4 regions of the Sedimenticola sp. genome follow, and region 4 is predicted to be linked to each of the others. Evidence: predicted binding sites of a transcription regulator. Region 4 holds the regulator's gene; each other region holds the start of a gene.
What was found. Region 4 encodes sigma-54, which starts transcription at its own class of promoters, with help from an activator protein. Its sites were predicted from a motif close to TGGCANGNTNCNTGCTT; they were not measured.
Positions count from the first base shown of each region.

Region 1: ACQY5R_RS08300 (hydrogenase small subunit) is a predicted target of sigma-54. The motif match lies at 1,491-1,507, and genes of this name have one in related genera.
Region 2: ACQY5R_RS01225 (PEP-CTERM sorting domain-containing protein) is a predicted target of sigma-54. The motif match lies at 2,292-2,308, and genes of this name have one in related genera.
Region 3: ACQY5R_RS16440 (ANTAR domain-containing response regulator) is a predicted target of sigma-54. The motif match lies at 1,741-1,757, and genes of this name have one in related genera.

Region 1 is NZ_JBNKFS010000009.1:97,970-102,154, forward strand. It holds gene ACQY5R_RS08295 (acetyl-CoA hydrolase/transferase family protein) at 15-1,292, shown strand; gene ACQY5R_RS08300 (hydrogenase small subunit) at 1,598-2,731, shown strand; gene hybA (hydrogenase 2 operon protein HybA) at 2,741-3,712, shown strand; gene hybB (Ni/Fe-hydrogenase cytochrome b subunit) at 3,745-4,185, shown strand, end outside.
Region 2 is NZ_JBNKFS010000001.1:250,842-255,026, forward strand. It holds gene ACQY5R_RS01215 (tetratricopeptide repeat protein) at 1-291, opposite strand, end outside; gene htpX (protease HtpX) at 389-1,267, opposite strand; gene ACQY5R_RS01225 (PEP-CTERM sorting domain-containing protein) at 1,457-2,203, opposite strand; gene ACQY5R_RS01230 (ABC transporter substrate-binding protein) at 2,687-3,667, shown strand; gene ACQY5R_RS01235 (ABC transporter permease) at 3,729-4,185, shown strand, end outside.
Region 3 is NZ_JBNKFS010000029.1:8,772-12,956, reverse strand. It holds gene ACQY5R_RS16445 (CmpA/NrtA family ABC transporter substrate-binding protein) at 1-730, opposite strand, end outside; gene ACQY5R_RS16440 (ANTAR domain-containing response regulator) at 1,049-1,627, opposite strand; gene ACQY5R_RS16435 (GFA family protein) at 1,926-2,363, opposite strand; gene ACQY5R_RS16430 (hypothetical protein) at 2,395-2,610, opposite strand; gene ACQY5R_RS16425 (transglutaminase-like cysteine peptidase) at 3,001-3,573, shown strand; gene ACQY5R_RS16420 (hypothetical protein) at 3,730-4,098, shown strand.
Region 4 is NZ_JBNKFS010000013.1:93,954-98,138, forward strand. It holds gene lptC (LPS export ABC transporter periplasmic protein LptC) at 1-157, shown strand, start outside; gene lptA (lipopolysaccharide transport periplasmic protein LptA) at 141-656, shown strand; gene lptB (LPS export ABC transporter ATP-binding protein) at 664-1,389, shown strand; gene ACQY5R_RS10900 (RNA polymerase factor sigma-54) at 1,512-3,017, shown strand; gene hpf (ribosome hibernation-promoting factor, HPF/YfiA family) at 3,042-3,377, shown strand; gene ptsN (PTS IIA-like nitrogen regulatory protein PtsN) at 3,393-3,869, shown strand; gene rapZ (RNase adapter RapZ) at 3,961-4,185, shown strand, end outside.

The sequences.
Region 1 (4,185 bases), on a different contig from region 4:
ATCAGGTAATCAATATGAAACAACATAAAGATGCGCATGAAGCGTTGTCAGTCGTGGATTCCGGGCAACGGATCTTTGTTCAGGGAGCCGCCTCGACCCCGTTGCGCTTGATCGAGGGGCTGGTTTCCCATGCCGGCCGACTTCGGGATGTAGAGGTGATGCATCTGCACACCTTTGGCGAGGCCCGCTATGCCGATCCGGACTTTGCGGCGAGTTTCCGGGTCGCCAATCTGTTCGTGGGTGGCAATATGCGTGGCTATTTCGATGGCGGTCGGGTCGATTATCTACCCTGTTTCCTCTCTGAGATACCGGCCCTGTTCCGCTCCGGCGAACGACCGATTGATGTGGCCCTGGTGCATCTCTCCCCCCCGGATAGACAGGGGTTTTGTACCCTGGGTTGCAGTGTCGATGTGGCCCTGGAAGCAATCCATGTGGCACGAATTGTGATCGCCCAAATCAATCCGCAAATGCCGCGGGTGCATGGGGATGGTTTTATCCATATCTCACGAATCGACCATTGCATCGAGGTGGATGACCCGATCCCGGAAGTGCCGCGCCCCCGATTAGGGGAGGTAGAGCGGGCAATCGGCGAGCATGCGGCGGCGCTGATTGAGGATGGTGCCACCCTGCAGATGGGGATCGGCGCCATTCCGGATGCGGTGCTGGCGGCGTTGCGGGGGCATCGCCATCTGGGGGTGCATACCGAGATGTGGTCGGATGGCCTGCTTGATCTGATCGAAAACGGCGCGGTAGATAATTCGTGCAAAAAGACCCACCGCGGTAAGACGGTTTCGGGCTTTATCATGGGTTCCCGGCGGGTCTATGACTTTATTGACGATAATCCGTCGGTCATCCAGGCGCGGATCGATTGGGTGAATTCGCCTCACGAGATTGCCAAGAATCCGCGCGTTACCGCCATCAATTCCGCCGTCGAAGTGGATTTGACCGGTCAAGTCTGCGCCGACTCGATCGGCCACCGCATTATTTCGGGTGTTGGGGGGCAGATGGACTTTATCCGTGGCGCCTCGCTGTCGGAAGGTGGCAAACCGATCATCGCCCTACCAAGCCGGGCTCGCCATGGCGCCTCGCGTATCGTGCCAACGCTCAAGCCGGGTGGCGGCGTGGTCACCACCCGTTCCCATGTCCACTACATCGTTACCGAGTACGGTGTCGCCAACCTGTATGGTCGGACCCTGAATGAGCGGGCCGAGGCGCTGATAGCCATCGCCCATCCGGATGATCGTGAATCGCTGTCACGTCAGTGGCACGCCATTCGTGCTCTGAGTGGCTGAGGAAATATTATGGTATCTCTATTTCCAGGGCAAAAGAGTGGGAAATGGTCATGTCTGATTTTTGCTCTAAATATGACAACAAAGTTACCGCTTTATAGTTTTTACTGAAATTTCTCCTTCCGATACTGGCATCTGACATATGTCAGATGTCCTGCCAAGCCCATGAATCGTTGATCAAAATCCACTCTACCTTTTCCTTGGCATGGAAATTGTACTTACCCCTGGAATGGCGGCACCGAGACTGCCAGATGCACAGACATACCAGATAACTAACCTTCCAGGACCGACAATTGAGGTAGGGGTTAATGAACGACGAGCGCAATTTCGAGCAACTCGAGAAGAGACTGGGCGTATCGCGACGGGACTTTATGAAGTTCTGTACCGGCGTAGCTGCGACCATGGGACTGACCACCAGCGATGCGATGGCGATGGCCAAGGCGGTTGCCAGTCCAAAGGCGAGGCCGCCGGTAATATGGCTTCATGGTCAGGAATGCACAGGGTGTACCGAATCCCTGCTACGTTCCGAGCACCCCACCATTGAGACGCTGATCCTTGATCTGATCTCATTGGACTACCATGAGACCTTGGCCGCTGCGGCCGGACATCAGGTGGAAGCGGCCAAGCAGGCATCCATGAAAGCCAACAAGGGCAAGTACCTGTTGGTGATTGAGGGGGCGACACCGGTCAAGGATGGCGGCATCTACTGCAAGATCGGTGGCAAGACTATGTTGGAACATGTAAAGGAAGCGGCTGAAGGTGCGGCGGCGATCGTATCCATCGGCTCCTGCGCTTCCTGGGGTGGTATCCCCTCCAGTGGCATCAATCCCACTGAAGCGAAGGGTGCCCCGGATATCCTACCGGACAAGACGGTGGTAACTATTCCCGGTTGCCCGCCCAACCCCTATAACTTCCTCTCCACCGTGCTGCACTTCGTCACCTTCGGCAAACTGCCGGGGCTGGATCACCTGAACCGACCCAAGTTTGCTTATGGCCGGTTGATCCACGAGAACTGCGAGCGCCGTCCCCACTTCGACGCCGGGCGTTTCGCATTGGAGTTTGGCGACGAGGGTCATCAGAAGGGCTACTGCCTCTACAAACTGGGTTGTAAAGGTCCCGAGACCTACGCCAACTGCCCCGCCGTTGAATTCGGTGATGTGGGCGGTGGTGCCTGGCCGGTCGGAGTGGGCCATCCCTGCTTCGGGTGTACCGAGCAAGGCGTGGGATTCACCAAAGGTATTCATCAGCTGGCGAATGTGAAGACCCATGCGCCACCCAATGCCTTCCCTTATGTCAACGACCGTCCGGGAACCAACAGTGCCACGCCGGGTGCTGCCGCACTGGTAGGTGGTGTGATTGGTGCCGCAGTCGGCGCCACAGCCATGGCTGCCAAAAAGCTGGGAAATAGCGATAAGGCGGGTGACGGCGACAGTCAGGGTTAAGGGGGCGTTATGAAACGTAGAGATTTTCTTAAAGCCGCAGCCGGCGGAGCCGCCGCACTTTGCAGTGCCGGTAGCGCCGAGGCCAGGCCCAACAAGGAGCCATTGGAGAATGCCATCGGTATCCTCTATGACGCCACCTTGTGTGTCGGTTGCAAGGCGTGTGTCCGGGCCTGCAAAGAGATCAACGGTCTGCCGCCTGTGGCCATGGGTGAGGATGTGCAGTACGACGCCTCGCGCGGGGTGTCCGGCTCAACCTACAACGTGATCAAGGTATACAAGAACGGTAACTCCGAGCAGAAAGATCGAGAGATCGACGGTTTTTCATTTGCCAAGAAGAGTTGTATGCACTGCGTCGATCCGGCCTGTGTATCCGGTTGTCCGGTTTCCGCGCTGACCAAGAATCCAGTTTCCGGCATTGTGCAGTACAACCCGGATACCTGTATCGGTTGCCGTAACTGCATGGTGGGTTGCCCATTCAGCATCCCTCAATACGAATTCCACAACGCCAAAGGGCAGATCCAGAAGTGCTTCTTCTGCAATCAGGCCGGGGTGGAGCGTATCTCCCAGGGGCTGTTGCCGGGCTGTGCCGAGGTGTGTCCGACCGGCGCTACGCTGTTTGGTCCGCGTAAGGATCTGCTGGCCGAGGCGAAGCGACGCCTCGCCGCCAAGGCGGGTGACACCTACACCTATCCACGGGGCAACGTGAATGACGCGCTGCATACCCATGAGAAGACGGCGCCCACCTATCAGCAGCATATTTACGGTGAGCATGAGGTGGGGGGAACCCAGGTGATGCATATCGCGGGTGTGCCGTTGAAAAAACTGGGTATGCCGGAACTGCCTGACCGCTCCTACGCGTCGATCGCGGAAGGGGTTCAGCACACGCTCTATAAGGGCATGATCGCACCGGCGATCGCCTTGGCGGGGCTGGCCTATGTGGTCAAGCGCAACACCAGCAACTCGGACCAGGATGACGAATAGTCGTCCCTGGCCCTAACTAATTGAGGTGAACCATGAGTGAACATCAGCCGGTAGAAGGTAAGATCCTTACCCTGCCATTCATGTTCCTGGGCGTACTGGCCGCGATTGGGCTCTATTTCCTCGGTGTGCGTTTTGCCGATGGATTGGGTGCGGTCGCCAACATCAATTCGGGCTATCCCTGGGGTATCTGGGTAGTCTATGACGTGGTGGTCGGAACGGCCCTGGCCTGTGGCGGTTACGCCCTGGCCTTTGTGATCTATGTCTTTAACAAAGGTAAATACCACCCGCTGATTCGGCCGGCCATCCTGGCCAGTCTGTTCGGTTACGCGTTGGGTGGTTTTGGCGCCTTTTTCGATATGGGACGCTACTGGCAGTTTTATAACATTGCCATGCCTTCCAACTGGAACTTCAACTCGGTCATGCTCGAAGTGGGTCTCTGTGTGATCACCTACATCTTCGTGCTGTTTATCGAG
Region 2 (4,185 bases), on a different contig from region 4:
ATAGTTTTCCGGATCTAGCAACCAAGCCTGGTTGAAGTGCCGCATGGCGGCGTCCGTATCCCCCATGTGCAATAGCCCATCGGCCCGTTTCACCCAATCCCGACTGGCCTGCTTCACATCGCCGCGATAGCGAAACGATGTCTGTTTAATGAAAGCCGCATCTTCTGATTTCAGGTAGTCAGAACGCGCCAGCTCAGGCTGTCCATACATGGGCAACGCTTCAATCGCCTCCTTTTCCGCTACCGTCATGCAGCCACTCAACAGCACCGCTACCAGCAGAACAACGGCCATTCTCAACACACCCATAGCAAGTCCTATCCTTTGATCGATGAAATCCGCCGATTCACTGGCAGCGTAAACCGGCAAACGGACGACAATCCGAGTCACCTCAACTTTGCTCACGCAGGCGTGCGATCCGCTCCTCGATACGCGGATGAGTGCGGAACAGATCACTCAGCCCTTTACCGCCAGCGATACCGAAGGCCGCCAACTGATCCGGTAATCCCTCACCTGGTTGTACGCCACCGAGGCGGGCCAGGGCATTAATCATACTATTGCCCCCGGCCAATTTTGCACCGCCGGCATCGGCCCGGTACTCACGCTGACGTGAGAACCAGAATACGATAATGCTTGCAAGAAACCCCAGTACCAGTTCAGCCACGATAGTGGTGACCCAGAAGGCCGGACCATGTCCGCGTTCCGTCTTAAACACTACCCGATCCACGAGATGCCCCACCACCCTTGAGAGCACTATCACGAACGTATTCACCACTCCCTGGATCAGCGCCAGGGTAACCATATCGCCATTGGCGATATGGCTTATCTCATGCCCCAGCACCGCTTCGACCTCGGCACGATCCATCTGTTGCAGCAAACCACTGCTCACCGCTACCAGGGCATCGTTACGATTCCAGCCGGTAGCGAAGGCGTTCATCTCCGCACCCTCGTAGATCGCCACCTCCGGCATACCGATTCCGACTTGCTGCGCCTGCCGCTGGACCGTATTCACCAACCACTGTTCAGCCGTGGACGATGGGGTCTCAATCACCCGAAGCCCCATCATCCTCTTGGCGGTCCATTTGGATATAAACAGGGAGACCAGCGAACCACCAAAACCCAACACGGCAGCAAATATCACCAGAGAGTTAATATCAAGACCGGCCCCCTGTTGATCAAGAATACGCTCCACACCCAACAGACGCAGGGTAACCGATAGTACAGCGATCACCGCCAGGTTGGTGGCAAGAAAAAGAATAATCCGCTTCATCTGTCAAAGCTCCATAAATAATGACCGGCGAATTAGGAGATAGGGATAATCACCAGTATTTTCAACTATGGCGCTTACCCGCATTATGTCGGTGAGCAGTTTATGCCACTACATAAAAAAAGCCCCCGCTTTGCAGCGAGGGCTTCTATACATAAGTTTACGGCCTAGCCTAGCGCCGAAACTTCCTGATCAGCAGGAAGCCCGCTTCCGTCCGCGCCAAGCCATACCCAGCAGACCAATCCCCATCAGTGCGAGTGGAGCTGGAACCGGTACCCCTGGCAGACTACCTTGTTCAATCAACGCATAGCGCAGTTGTCCGCCAGCGACCAGAAACTCACCGATACCGTTGCCCCAGAAAGAAACTTGGGTGAAATCACCGGTATCGTCGAAGGCGGCAACAAAAATTTCAAACACGTTAAAACCGGTATCCTGTGACGGAAACAGACCATCTGAAGAGGTGTTTGCGCTGGCGACCAGGATAGGCGCGCCACCATCGAAGGAGATAAACAGTTCGGTTACCGGGTTATAACAGCAGGTAGCCCAATCGCCCACCTCAAACCCGACGGCATTGACAGCGCTATCGAAGGTAAAAGTGATACCACTATTGAAGTAGTCCAAGGGATCGGTACGTGGATCGCTGCCACCGCCGGCGGGGTTGATACCAATAACCTGCCCTGACATGGAACCGTAAGTGGTCACGCCACCAATACCACCATCATTCTGGGTGATTACGTAGTCGCCACGATCAATACTGGCGCCACTCGACAAGCCTGACCAGATGTCAAAATTCACTGTTGCGCCGGTGCCGGTCACCGTTGAATCGAAATCAGCGACACCTGCCGAAATACCATCGAATACAGTCGCGATGGTAGCGTTAGCCGTTGCGCTGATCGTCATTGCGGCCACTACAACCGCTACTTTAAATTTTCCGATCATCTCGAATCTCTCCCTAATCTAAAATTCTTGTCTTGCGTCTGCACTCGACAACCAAATATTGCTACCAAGTAGCCCTACTGTGATCCATAAGCAATGAATGTACCAAGTCAATGATCATGAACTGTAACTAATTGAATTACAAATATATTAATCCAATATGGCGACACGATAGTCGAATAGATACACACCGTCTCTCAACGATTTGTAAAATTACCTGACATAACCTATGGCTTTTCTTGAATAGAAATCCAAGCTATTGCGCAACAACTATTCTCGGAAACAGTGTTTTACCGCAGGCCATCGCAAACTAGAAACCGTCAACAAGCCAGATCGCAGCAGTGTTTATGTAGCTCACCCATCATAAATCAAAGTCTTATACATCCGCGTGAACCACATAATTGACGGCTGAGTTAACCGGGCAATGGGGGTATTATGAACGTTCCATACTCAACCATGTGATGAATAACCTCTAAGAATCCCGCTATGAAAATGCGCCTTTTGAAGCACCGATTGCTACGCTGTGCCGCGACAGTGACCATTGCACTGGTTGTATCCACACCCTTACTGGCCGCCGACAAGCATGTAGCGATTACCCAGATCGTCGAACACCCTGCGCTGGACGCGGTACGCCAGGGCGTAAAGGATGAACTGGCTGAACGGGGCTTCGTCTTCGGAAAGAATCTGCAGTGGAGTTATGAAAGCGCCCAGGGAAGCCCCTCAACGGCAGCCCAGATTGCGCGGAAGTTCGCCGGTGATCGGCCGGACCTGGTGATCGGCATCTCTACCCCTTCGGCCCAGACCCTGGCCGCCTCGGCACGTGACATTCCACTGATCTTCAGTGCCGTGACGGATCCGCTAGCCGCCAAGCTGGTTAGCAATCTGGAAAAACCGGGCGGCCTGATCACCGGCACCAGCGACGCGCTGCCGCTGGAACGGCATCTGGATCTGATTGCTGAAATCGTACCCACCACCCAGCGTCTCGGCGTACTGTTCAATCCGGGTGAAGCCAACTCGGTCAGCAGCGTCAATCAACTGAAGGCGGCAGCAGCCAAGCGCGGCTGGGAAATTGTGGAAGGCGGCGCAGCCAAGTCGGCGGAGGTACTGGCGGCCGCACGCTCGCTGGTGGGCAAGGTCGATGCTATCTATGTCCCCACCGACAATACCGTGGTCTCCGCCTTTGAGAGCGTAGTTCGAGTCGGGCAACAGGCCAAACTGCCGGTGATCGCCGGCGACACTTCCTCGGTAGAACGGGGTGCGGCAGCGGCCGTCGGCTTCAACTACTATGACGTGGGCCGGCAGACCGGACGCATGGCCGCCCAGGTGCTGAACGGCGAAAAGCCCGGCGACATCCCGGTGGAGACCGTACAGAAAACCGAGCTATACCTGAACCCGGCGTCAGCAGAAAAGATGGGGGTTACCCTGTCACCGGCGCTGATCGCACGGGCCAGCAAGATCATCGAATAGTCTTTATATCTCACCTGTGAGGCACCGCGCCCGGTGCCTCACAGTCAACCGATCCTTCACTATGAATTCAATTGCCTTTCTGGGTGCCATTGAGAGTGGACTGGTCTTCGGACTGGTGGCCTTCGGGGTGTTTCTCTCCTTCCGCATCCTGCAGTTTCCCGACCTGACGGTGGACGGTAGTTTTCCCCTGGGTGCCGCCGTCAGCGCCACCCTGATCGTCAGCGGCAGCGACCCCTGGCTCGCCACCCTCTATGCCGCCCTGGCTGGTGCCGCGGCCGGCCTGGTCACCGCCTGGCTCAATGTGCGCTTGAAGATCCTGCACCTGCTGGCCTCCATCCTCACCATGATCGCTCTCTACTCCGTCAACCTGCGCATCATGGGCAAGCCTAACGTTGCCCTGCTGGGCGAAGAGACGCTGTTGACTCCATTTGAGAGCGGCTCGCTCCCCTACTACGTCACTACGCCTATGGTGTTTGCCGTCATCGTACTGGTGGTGATGATCGCCCTGATTGCGTTTC
Region 3 (4,185 bases), on a different contig from region 4:
ACGGCATCTGTGGTGGTGGCGTCACCGACAGCAATGCATCGGCCTGCAGGGTACCGCTGGTATCGCCCTTGGCCGGTGCGTAGTAACCGGGGTTGATACCGCCGGCCGCCAGCCAATAACGCAACTCATAGTTATGGGTTGATACCGGGAACACCATGCCCATCTTGAATGGCTTGCCCTGGTCCTTATATTTCTCTACTACCGGCTTCAGGGCGTCCGCCTTGATCGGGTGTACCGGTTTGCCGTTTTTATGCGGCACATAGGGTTTCATCTGTTCCCAGATATCATTGGAAACGGTGATGCCGTTGCCGTTCAGGTCCATGGAAAAGGCGGTGATAACATGCGCCTGGGTACCGAATCCGATGGTGGCACCAAGCGGTTGCCCGGCCAGCATATGCGCCCCGTCCAGTTCACCGTCGATCACCCGATCCAGCAACACCTTCCAGTTGGCCTGCGCTTCCAGCGTTACATAGAGCCCTTCATCTTCGAAGTACCCCTTTTCATAGGCGATTGCCAACGGCGCCATATCCGTCAGCTTGATAAAGCCGAACTTGAGATCTTCCTTTTCAGGTGGGCCCACTTCAGCCGAAGCACTACCTGTCGTAGCCAGGATAGCTCCGGCAACAATCCCGGCACAGAGCAGCGTCGATCGCACGGCGCGGCGATACCCCGGCTGTGATGCCGCCGATTGGTTTACCAAGGAATCATACCGTTGAGGGTACTTTTTCATCTTTTAACTCTCCTAATGACCAGAAAATAAAAAAGCGCCCATCACGGCGGGACAGAACCCCGCTGCGATGGACGCCTTTGTCCGTCGTGGCAGACCGCCGTTGGCCTACCGCTTAATGTCTATTGAAACCACCCACGTGGCGTTTCAAACTGGTTAATCCTCACTACAGCAAACTGCGGGCCAACTTTTTACAAATGGGCAAGAAAGTACGATTAGTGCTGGAAAATCCGGCCCCTATCCCTTTTTTCATCCATCTATTCCACCCGATTTGCACAATTCCGGTGCCTGCTCGACGAATCCGCCCAGGGAGTGTGCAGATCATTGAAACAGCTCCGACATATCAATGACCCGCTCCGCCACGTCGACCAGACGACGATTTTGATCCATCGCCATTTTCTGCAATGAGCGGTAAGCTTGCTCCTCTGACCAGCCCCGTTTATTCATCAACAGACCTTTCGCCCGATCCACGATTTTGCGTTCCCGCAACAAGCTACGGGTGCGATCCAGCTCATCACGCAAAGTTTGATAAACCCTGAACCGTGCAATCGCCACATCCAGTATCGAAGCCAGGCGCGCCGCATCGAAGCCATCCACCACATAGGCGTGCACACCGGCATCCACCGCGGCAGCGGCCGTTTCGCTATCGCCCTGATCGGCAAACATCACCACCGGACGCGGTATACGACGACTGATCTGGCTGATCTGCTCCAGCATCGACTGATCCGGCTGATAGACGTCCAACACCAGCAAGTCCGGTTGCAGGGTCTCGACCTGCGTCTCCAACTGTTCAGTCAGAGGCTCGGTTGCCAACACAACATGACCGTTCTCCTGCAACGCCAAAGTGAGACGCTCCGCCTGCCCGGCACGGGCATTGATCACCAATACTCGTTGACTCATCACACCCGCTCCAAACCGGGCAAGCGATTCAAACCGCCCACCACTTCAGGCATTGAAGATCGTTTGAAATCTGACACGGTCCTCTCCCAATCATTTACTGCGATAACCGGACTATGCAGTCCCTGTGCCAACTCTAGAAAACTGGCAACAGCGGCAGACAGGCCGGCCTGGAACGGTGCAGAGGAAGGAAGAGAGGGAACAGAGAGAGCACACCGCCGGCACGGATAAAACCGACGACAGAAAATAGAAATCGTTACAACCGCCGACCAAACGGTTAGTCAACTATACGGCACCGGATTCAATCCAGTTGCTGACTCCCCCTACCCGCCTCATATTGCGGCAATTGATCGCATATATGATCCCATCCCGCCTTGGAGCCGACGAAGATATGGGCGTCCGGTGTCAGCTTTGGGTCATCCACCAAGGTGCCCAGGGTAAATTCGACGTATTCCCCCGTATCCTTGGGCGGTGCAAAGGTCAGGCTGGAGCCACAATTGGCGCAGAAACGACGCACTGTTCCGTTTTCCGCACGATAACTCTTAAGTAGATCCTCCCCTTCCAGCCAATGAAACGATGCTGATTTTGCTTCGCCAAAGGTGGCAAAAGCCGCGCCATGAAACTTTCTGCACATCGAGCAATGGCAGTGGGCCATCCTGGGTTCGATAGCATCCACTTGGTACTTCACGCCACCACAGAGGCACTGGCCGCGAAGGGGGGGTTGTATGGGGTTACTCATTCACTTCTCCGATTTTAGCGATACGTGACGGCTAATCGCTGTCCTTCAATGCCGCCAGCTTTTGATCATACGCTTCCCGGCTTAGATCTCCCCTTTCCAGTCGCTGCTTAAGGGATTTTTCCAACAGTTCACGTTTTACCGGGTTGCGCCCCTTCAAACGGGCCCAGTTGATGGCCAAAACAATGCCACCCACGGCGCTACCCCAGAAAATCAGCATAGCCCAGAATCCAAACTCTGAAGTTTCCATCGATCTTATCCAGTTAAGTGATGGGTGATCTGGAGCCCCCCTGTCAATAGGCGACCCTCACACCCAAGATTGACTCTCACCCTGTGCCAATCGGACACACAAACTAACATCCGCCCACCGACAGGGTTTCTGTAAAAAATTATAAATCAACAAGTTACTCTTCTTCCTTCACCGATCCAAATAGCTATTTGGGCGCCCATCAAGATGCAAATCCTGCTGTCGCCTACCCACGCCCAATGTATCTTTATATTCTTTTTTACTAAATAATACAGTAAGTTACTCAGGCATTTAGAGATGGATTAATTGCTATTTGTTTGCTAGCCTTGCTCAAGTTTTTATGCAAAACGCCCCTAAACAGAACATTGGACTTGGATTTATGGTATCTGCCTGATGAAGACTCTGTTTCGTTATCTCCTGATTGGCTTGGCGGCGCCCGCCCTTTTGTCCGGCTGTGCCACCCATAAAATCAAGACCCAAACGGTACAGCAGAAAACCCAGGTCAATAAGAGCCGCGGCACACTCACCAAAAGTGAACTGGCCCAGATCAACCGCCAATGGAACCTGTTTGTTACGTACAAACCGGACAGCCTGCAGGATCATTGGCAATCCCCCACAGAGACGGTCAAGCTTCGAACCGGCGATTGCGAGGATATCAGCATTGCCAAGATGCTGGACCCGGCGATTCGTAAATCCATCCCGGAAGATCAGCTGAGGCTCAGTTATGTCCACACGCCGCAAGGGGTGCCCCACATGGTGCTGATTATCGGCCAGGGTGACAACGCGCTGGTGCTGGACAATCTGTTCGATGAAATCAAGACCCTGGCGGAATCGGGTTACCACCCGGTCTACCAGTTGGATGCTGCCGGGCGTGTCTACCAGAACGACCATTTCCTTGAGTCTCATCCGAAATTTGAAAAGTTCGAGTTAATCCTTTCTGAATTGAAACTCAGCGCCGCGTATTAATGCGGACCGGTGAAACCGGTCTTTAACAACGCCCCCTTTTTTACCCCATCGCAAAAAATGTAGAAAATTAACAAAATAGTTGATTAATTCACCATTTAGGACAAGCTTGTCACTTATAATTGTTCTTGAAATTGCTGTCTCACGTTCAAGGATGCGATGAAAATTTTCATACCCCATGTCCCCGCTGCCGCAAAGCGCCAGGAACTGCTCTCCCTGGTTCAGGATGCCGTGCAACCCAAATGGTTTCTCCCTTTCAGCAAAGGCGGCACCGTTGCCAAGTGCAACCTGATTCGAATTCTCGATATGGATACCGGCAGCGTCGAATATCACGGTTTAGTCGAGGTCTATCCGGAGCAAACGGCGGAAAAAGCGATCCGCTCACTGGCTGGAAAACAGCTGAACGACTACCGGCTCAGCGCCAGAAAATGGGTCGACCGCACCCTGATGGTGGCGGGCAGGAAAAATCTCCCGGACGGACAGATCGCCTGCAAGCGGCGGCGTAATCTGGAGATATCCATTAGTTGATACCCGCTTCGGAGGCGTAACCTGGGCCAATTCAACCGGCTCCACTTCTACCTAGCATCGCGGTTCCGGCTGTTCATCCAGTAGGTG
Region 4 (4,185 bases):
GCAACCGCGGGACAACTATGTGGAGACGGATGCCCAGGTCAATGCGCGCAGCAATGCAGACCGCATCGACGCCAAAGGCATGCAGATTTGGCTGCAGCAGCCGATCCGAATCAAACTACTAGCCAATGTACGAGGACGCTATGAAGTCAATCCCTAAGCCCCATCACACTGGCCGCCGGTGGTTCGCCCTTGCCCTGATGCTGATCCTGCCAGGACTGACCAGCGCCCTGCAGTCGGACAAGGATCAGCCTATCTATATCGAAGCGGATGGCGTAGACATCGACGACCGCAGCGGTATCAGCACCTATAAAGGTAATGTGGTACTGACACAGGGAAGTATTATCCTTAAGGCGGACAAAGTCACCGTTACCCAGCGTAAGGAGCAGAATGATCAGATTGAGGCCGTCGGAAACCCGGTCACCTTTCAACAAGACACCGAGGGCGACAAGGGAACGATCAAGGGTCGAGCAAAAAAGGCCGAATACTTCGCCAACAGTGAAATCATCAATATGACCGGCGATGCCGTGCTCACTCAGGGCAAGGACACCTTTAAAAGCGACCGGATCATTTACGACCGCGCACGGGCCGTGGTCAAGGCCGGCACCAGCGCCAAGGGTAAAGAGCGTGTCAAGGTAACCATCGGCGGTAAAAAGTAACTCACCGATGACTGTCTTAACTGCCGAAAATCTGGCGAAACATTATCGCCGCCGCGCCGTCGTGAACGGTGTTTCACTCAATCTCTCCAGCGGAGAGGTGGTCGGATTACTGGGCCCCAACGGCGCCGGTAAAACCACCTGCTTCTATATGATAGCCGGGCTGGTGCCGTCGGAAGGGGGAACCATCAAGATAGATGGACACGACATCACGGCCCTGCCTATGCATGCCCGGGCCCGCCTCGGGCTGGGTTATCTGGCCCAGGAACCGTCTATATTCCGAAAGCTAACCGTCTTCAACAACATCTTCGCCATACTCGAGACCCGCAAAGATCTGGATCGACCGGAAAAGATCGAGGCTTGTGAAGCCTTGCTGGTGGATTTTAATCTCACCCATCTGCGCAACAACCAGGCGATGAGCCTCTCCGGAGGTGAGCGGCGGCGCCTCGAGATCGCCCGCTCGCTCGCCATGGAGCCGCGCTTTATCCTGCTGGATGAACCCTTTGCCGGCATCGACCCCATCTCGGTCAAGGATATCCAGAACATCATCCGGGAGCTCTCTGCCCGCGGCATCGGTATACTGATAACCGACCACAACGTGCGGGAAACGCTGGGAATCTGCCAGCGCGCCTATATCATCAGCGAGGGGAAGGTGCTGGCCGAGGGCGAACCGGAGCAGATTTTGGCCAACGAGGAAGTCCGTTCGGTCTATTTGGGAAAAGAGTTCAGTTTATAACCAATCGACTTAGGTTTGATTCACAGCAACAAAGCATTTTCTCCTTGTGCGCCTGTTCGCTTTTTACGCTAGAATGAAGCTGTGAAAAACATACAAATTACGTACCAGATCTAGATAACCGCATGAAGCAAACGCTCCAGCTTCGACTTGGCCAGCATCTCACCATGACGCCGCAATTGCAGCAGGCCATACGGTTGCTGCAGCTTTCGACCCTGGATCTCAAGCAGGAGATCCAGGAAGCGCTGGATTCCAACCTGATGTTGGAGACCGAAGAGGACAACAGCGCGCGGGAAGACGCCCGCCGCAACGAACAGCAAAGCGTTATTGAGCGGCTCAATGGCGATGGCTTGAAAGGGGATAAAGCCACCAGCAACGACCTCAATAACGAAAAAGAGATCAACGGCGAGGCAAACTCCATGCCGGAAGATCTGCCGGTGGACAGCGGCTGGGATGATGTATACGACAGCGCGCTCCCTCCCTCTTCCGGGCTCGCCTCGCGGGGAGACTCGGGTGACAATGACTACCTCTCCCAGCGCCGCAGTGCACGCACCCTCTACGACTATCTCACCTGGCAGTTAAACCTGACGCCGTTCAGCGATCTGGATCGCGAGATTGCCGTCTCCATCATCGACGGCATCGATGAGGATGGCTACCTGCGAATGGAACTGGAGGAGATACTCGACAGCATGGCCGCTCAAGAGGTCGAGTTGGATGAGATTGAAGCGGTACTGCACCGAATTCAACAATTCGATCCACCAGGGGTGGGCGCACGCAATCTGCAGGAGTGCTTGCTGATCCAACTGCGTCAACTTCCGGAGCCCCATCCGGCCATGGCGCTCACCACCCGCCTGATCAGCGATCACTTTGAGCTTTTGGCCCAGCAGGATCATAACCAGATCAAGCGCAAGCTGAAGATCGATGATGACACGCTGAAATCGATCAACCAGTTGATCCGTTCGCTAATACCGCGCCCAGGCAGCCTGGTGGCCGAAACTGAACCCCAATACGTCATTCCAGATGTCTTCGTGACGCGCCGGGATGGCACATGGCACGTGGACCTGAATGCCGAAGCGGCGCCCAAACTCAGGGTCAATCCGGAATATGCGCGACTGATCCGCCGTGCCGACAACAGCGATGACAACAACTATCTGAAGAATCATCTTCAGGAAGCGCGCTGGTTTATCAAAAGCCTGATGAGCCGCAACGAAACACTGTTAAGGGTGGCGACCAAGATTGTCGAACTGCAGCGGGGGTTCTTCGAACACGGCGAAGAGGCGATGAAACCGTTGGTGCTAAGGGATATCGCCGAAGCCCTGGAACTGCACGAATCCACCATTTCACGGGTCACCACACAAAAATATATGCATACCCCCCGGGGTACGCTCGAGTTCAAATATTTTTTCTCCAGTCATGTCAGCACGGCTGGAGGCGGAGAGTGTTCCGCCACCGCGATACGCGCACTGATCAAAAAACTGGTCGCTGCCGAGAAGCCGAACAAGCCTCTCAGCGACAACAAATTGGCGAGCATACTCGCCGATCAGGGCATTCAGGTCGCACGGCGGACGGTAGCAAAATACCGCGAGTCTATGGCGATACCGCCATCAAACGAGCGCAAGCGCCTCGTCTAGAGGCCAGTAACCAAGGAGCAAATCATGCAAATCAGCATCACCGGTCACCATGTGGACATCACCGAAGCCATGCGCAATTATGTCGAGACAAAGTTCGAACGTTTGGAGCGACACTTTGACCATGTCACCAAAATCCATGTCATTCTGAGTGTCGAGAAGCTGCGCCAAAAGGCCGAAGCCACACTCCACGTGAATGGCGCCGATGTCTTTGCAGACTGTGTAGAAGAAGATATGTATGCCGCCATCGATGGTCTGGTGGACAAAGTCGACCGACAGGTCAAAAAACTCAAGGAGAAGAGTACCAATCACCGCAATGGTGTAGGCATGAAAGGAATCGATCCTGCCAACGCTGAAATCTAATCAACAGGCAAAACCATGTTTCCCGCAAATTTCATAAATGCCGAACGCATCAGCGTGGCGAATCCGGCTGCTAGTAAAAAGCGCATACTCGAAGAGATAGCAGGCCTGCTGGCAACGGCCTCGGAGGAGCTAAATCAGGGCACGGTGTTCGACAAACTGCTCGAGCGGGAACGATTAGGCAGCACCGGGCTGGGGCATGGCATCGCCCTGCCTCACGCCCGCGTAGCCGGCGTCACCGAAGCACGTGGCGCTTTCATTCAACTCCAGTCAGGCGCCGATTTTGACGCCATCGATCAAAAACCGGTGGATCTGGTTTTCGGCCTCCTGGTCCCCGAAGAGGCAACCGAAGAACATCTGCAGCTTTTGGCAAAACTGGCTACCCTGTTCAGTGACGAAACATTCTGTCAGCGCCTGCGTAAAAGCCAAGACAGGGAGGCACTGCTGCAGGCATTCATACAACAGGAGCCCATACCGAAAAGCGCCAACGGCTGATCTGTCACCCACCTTAGAAGGATCTCTGTTATCGCTGCAGGAAGACACGCCCTAACTACCCAAAGGTGTAAACAGAGGTAACGGAGACCCTATGAAGTTGGCCATCATCACCGGACTTTCAGGTTCTGGAAAAAGCGTCGCACTGCACACCCTGGAAGATGAGGGCTACTATTGCATCGACAACCTGCCCGTTTTCCTGCTCCCCGCATTGGCGGGCGAGCTGGTCAACAGACAGGACAAACGCTTTGAATTGGTCGCCATCAGTATTGACGCGCGCAATGCGCCGGCCGAGTTCGAGAGTATCGCCAACCTGCTG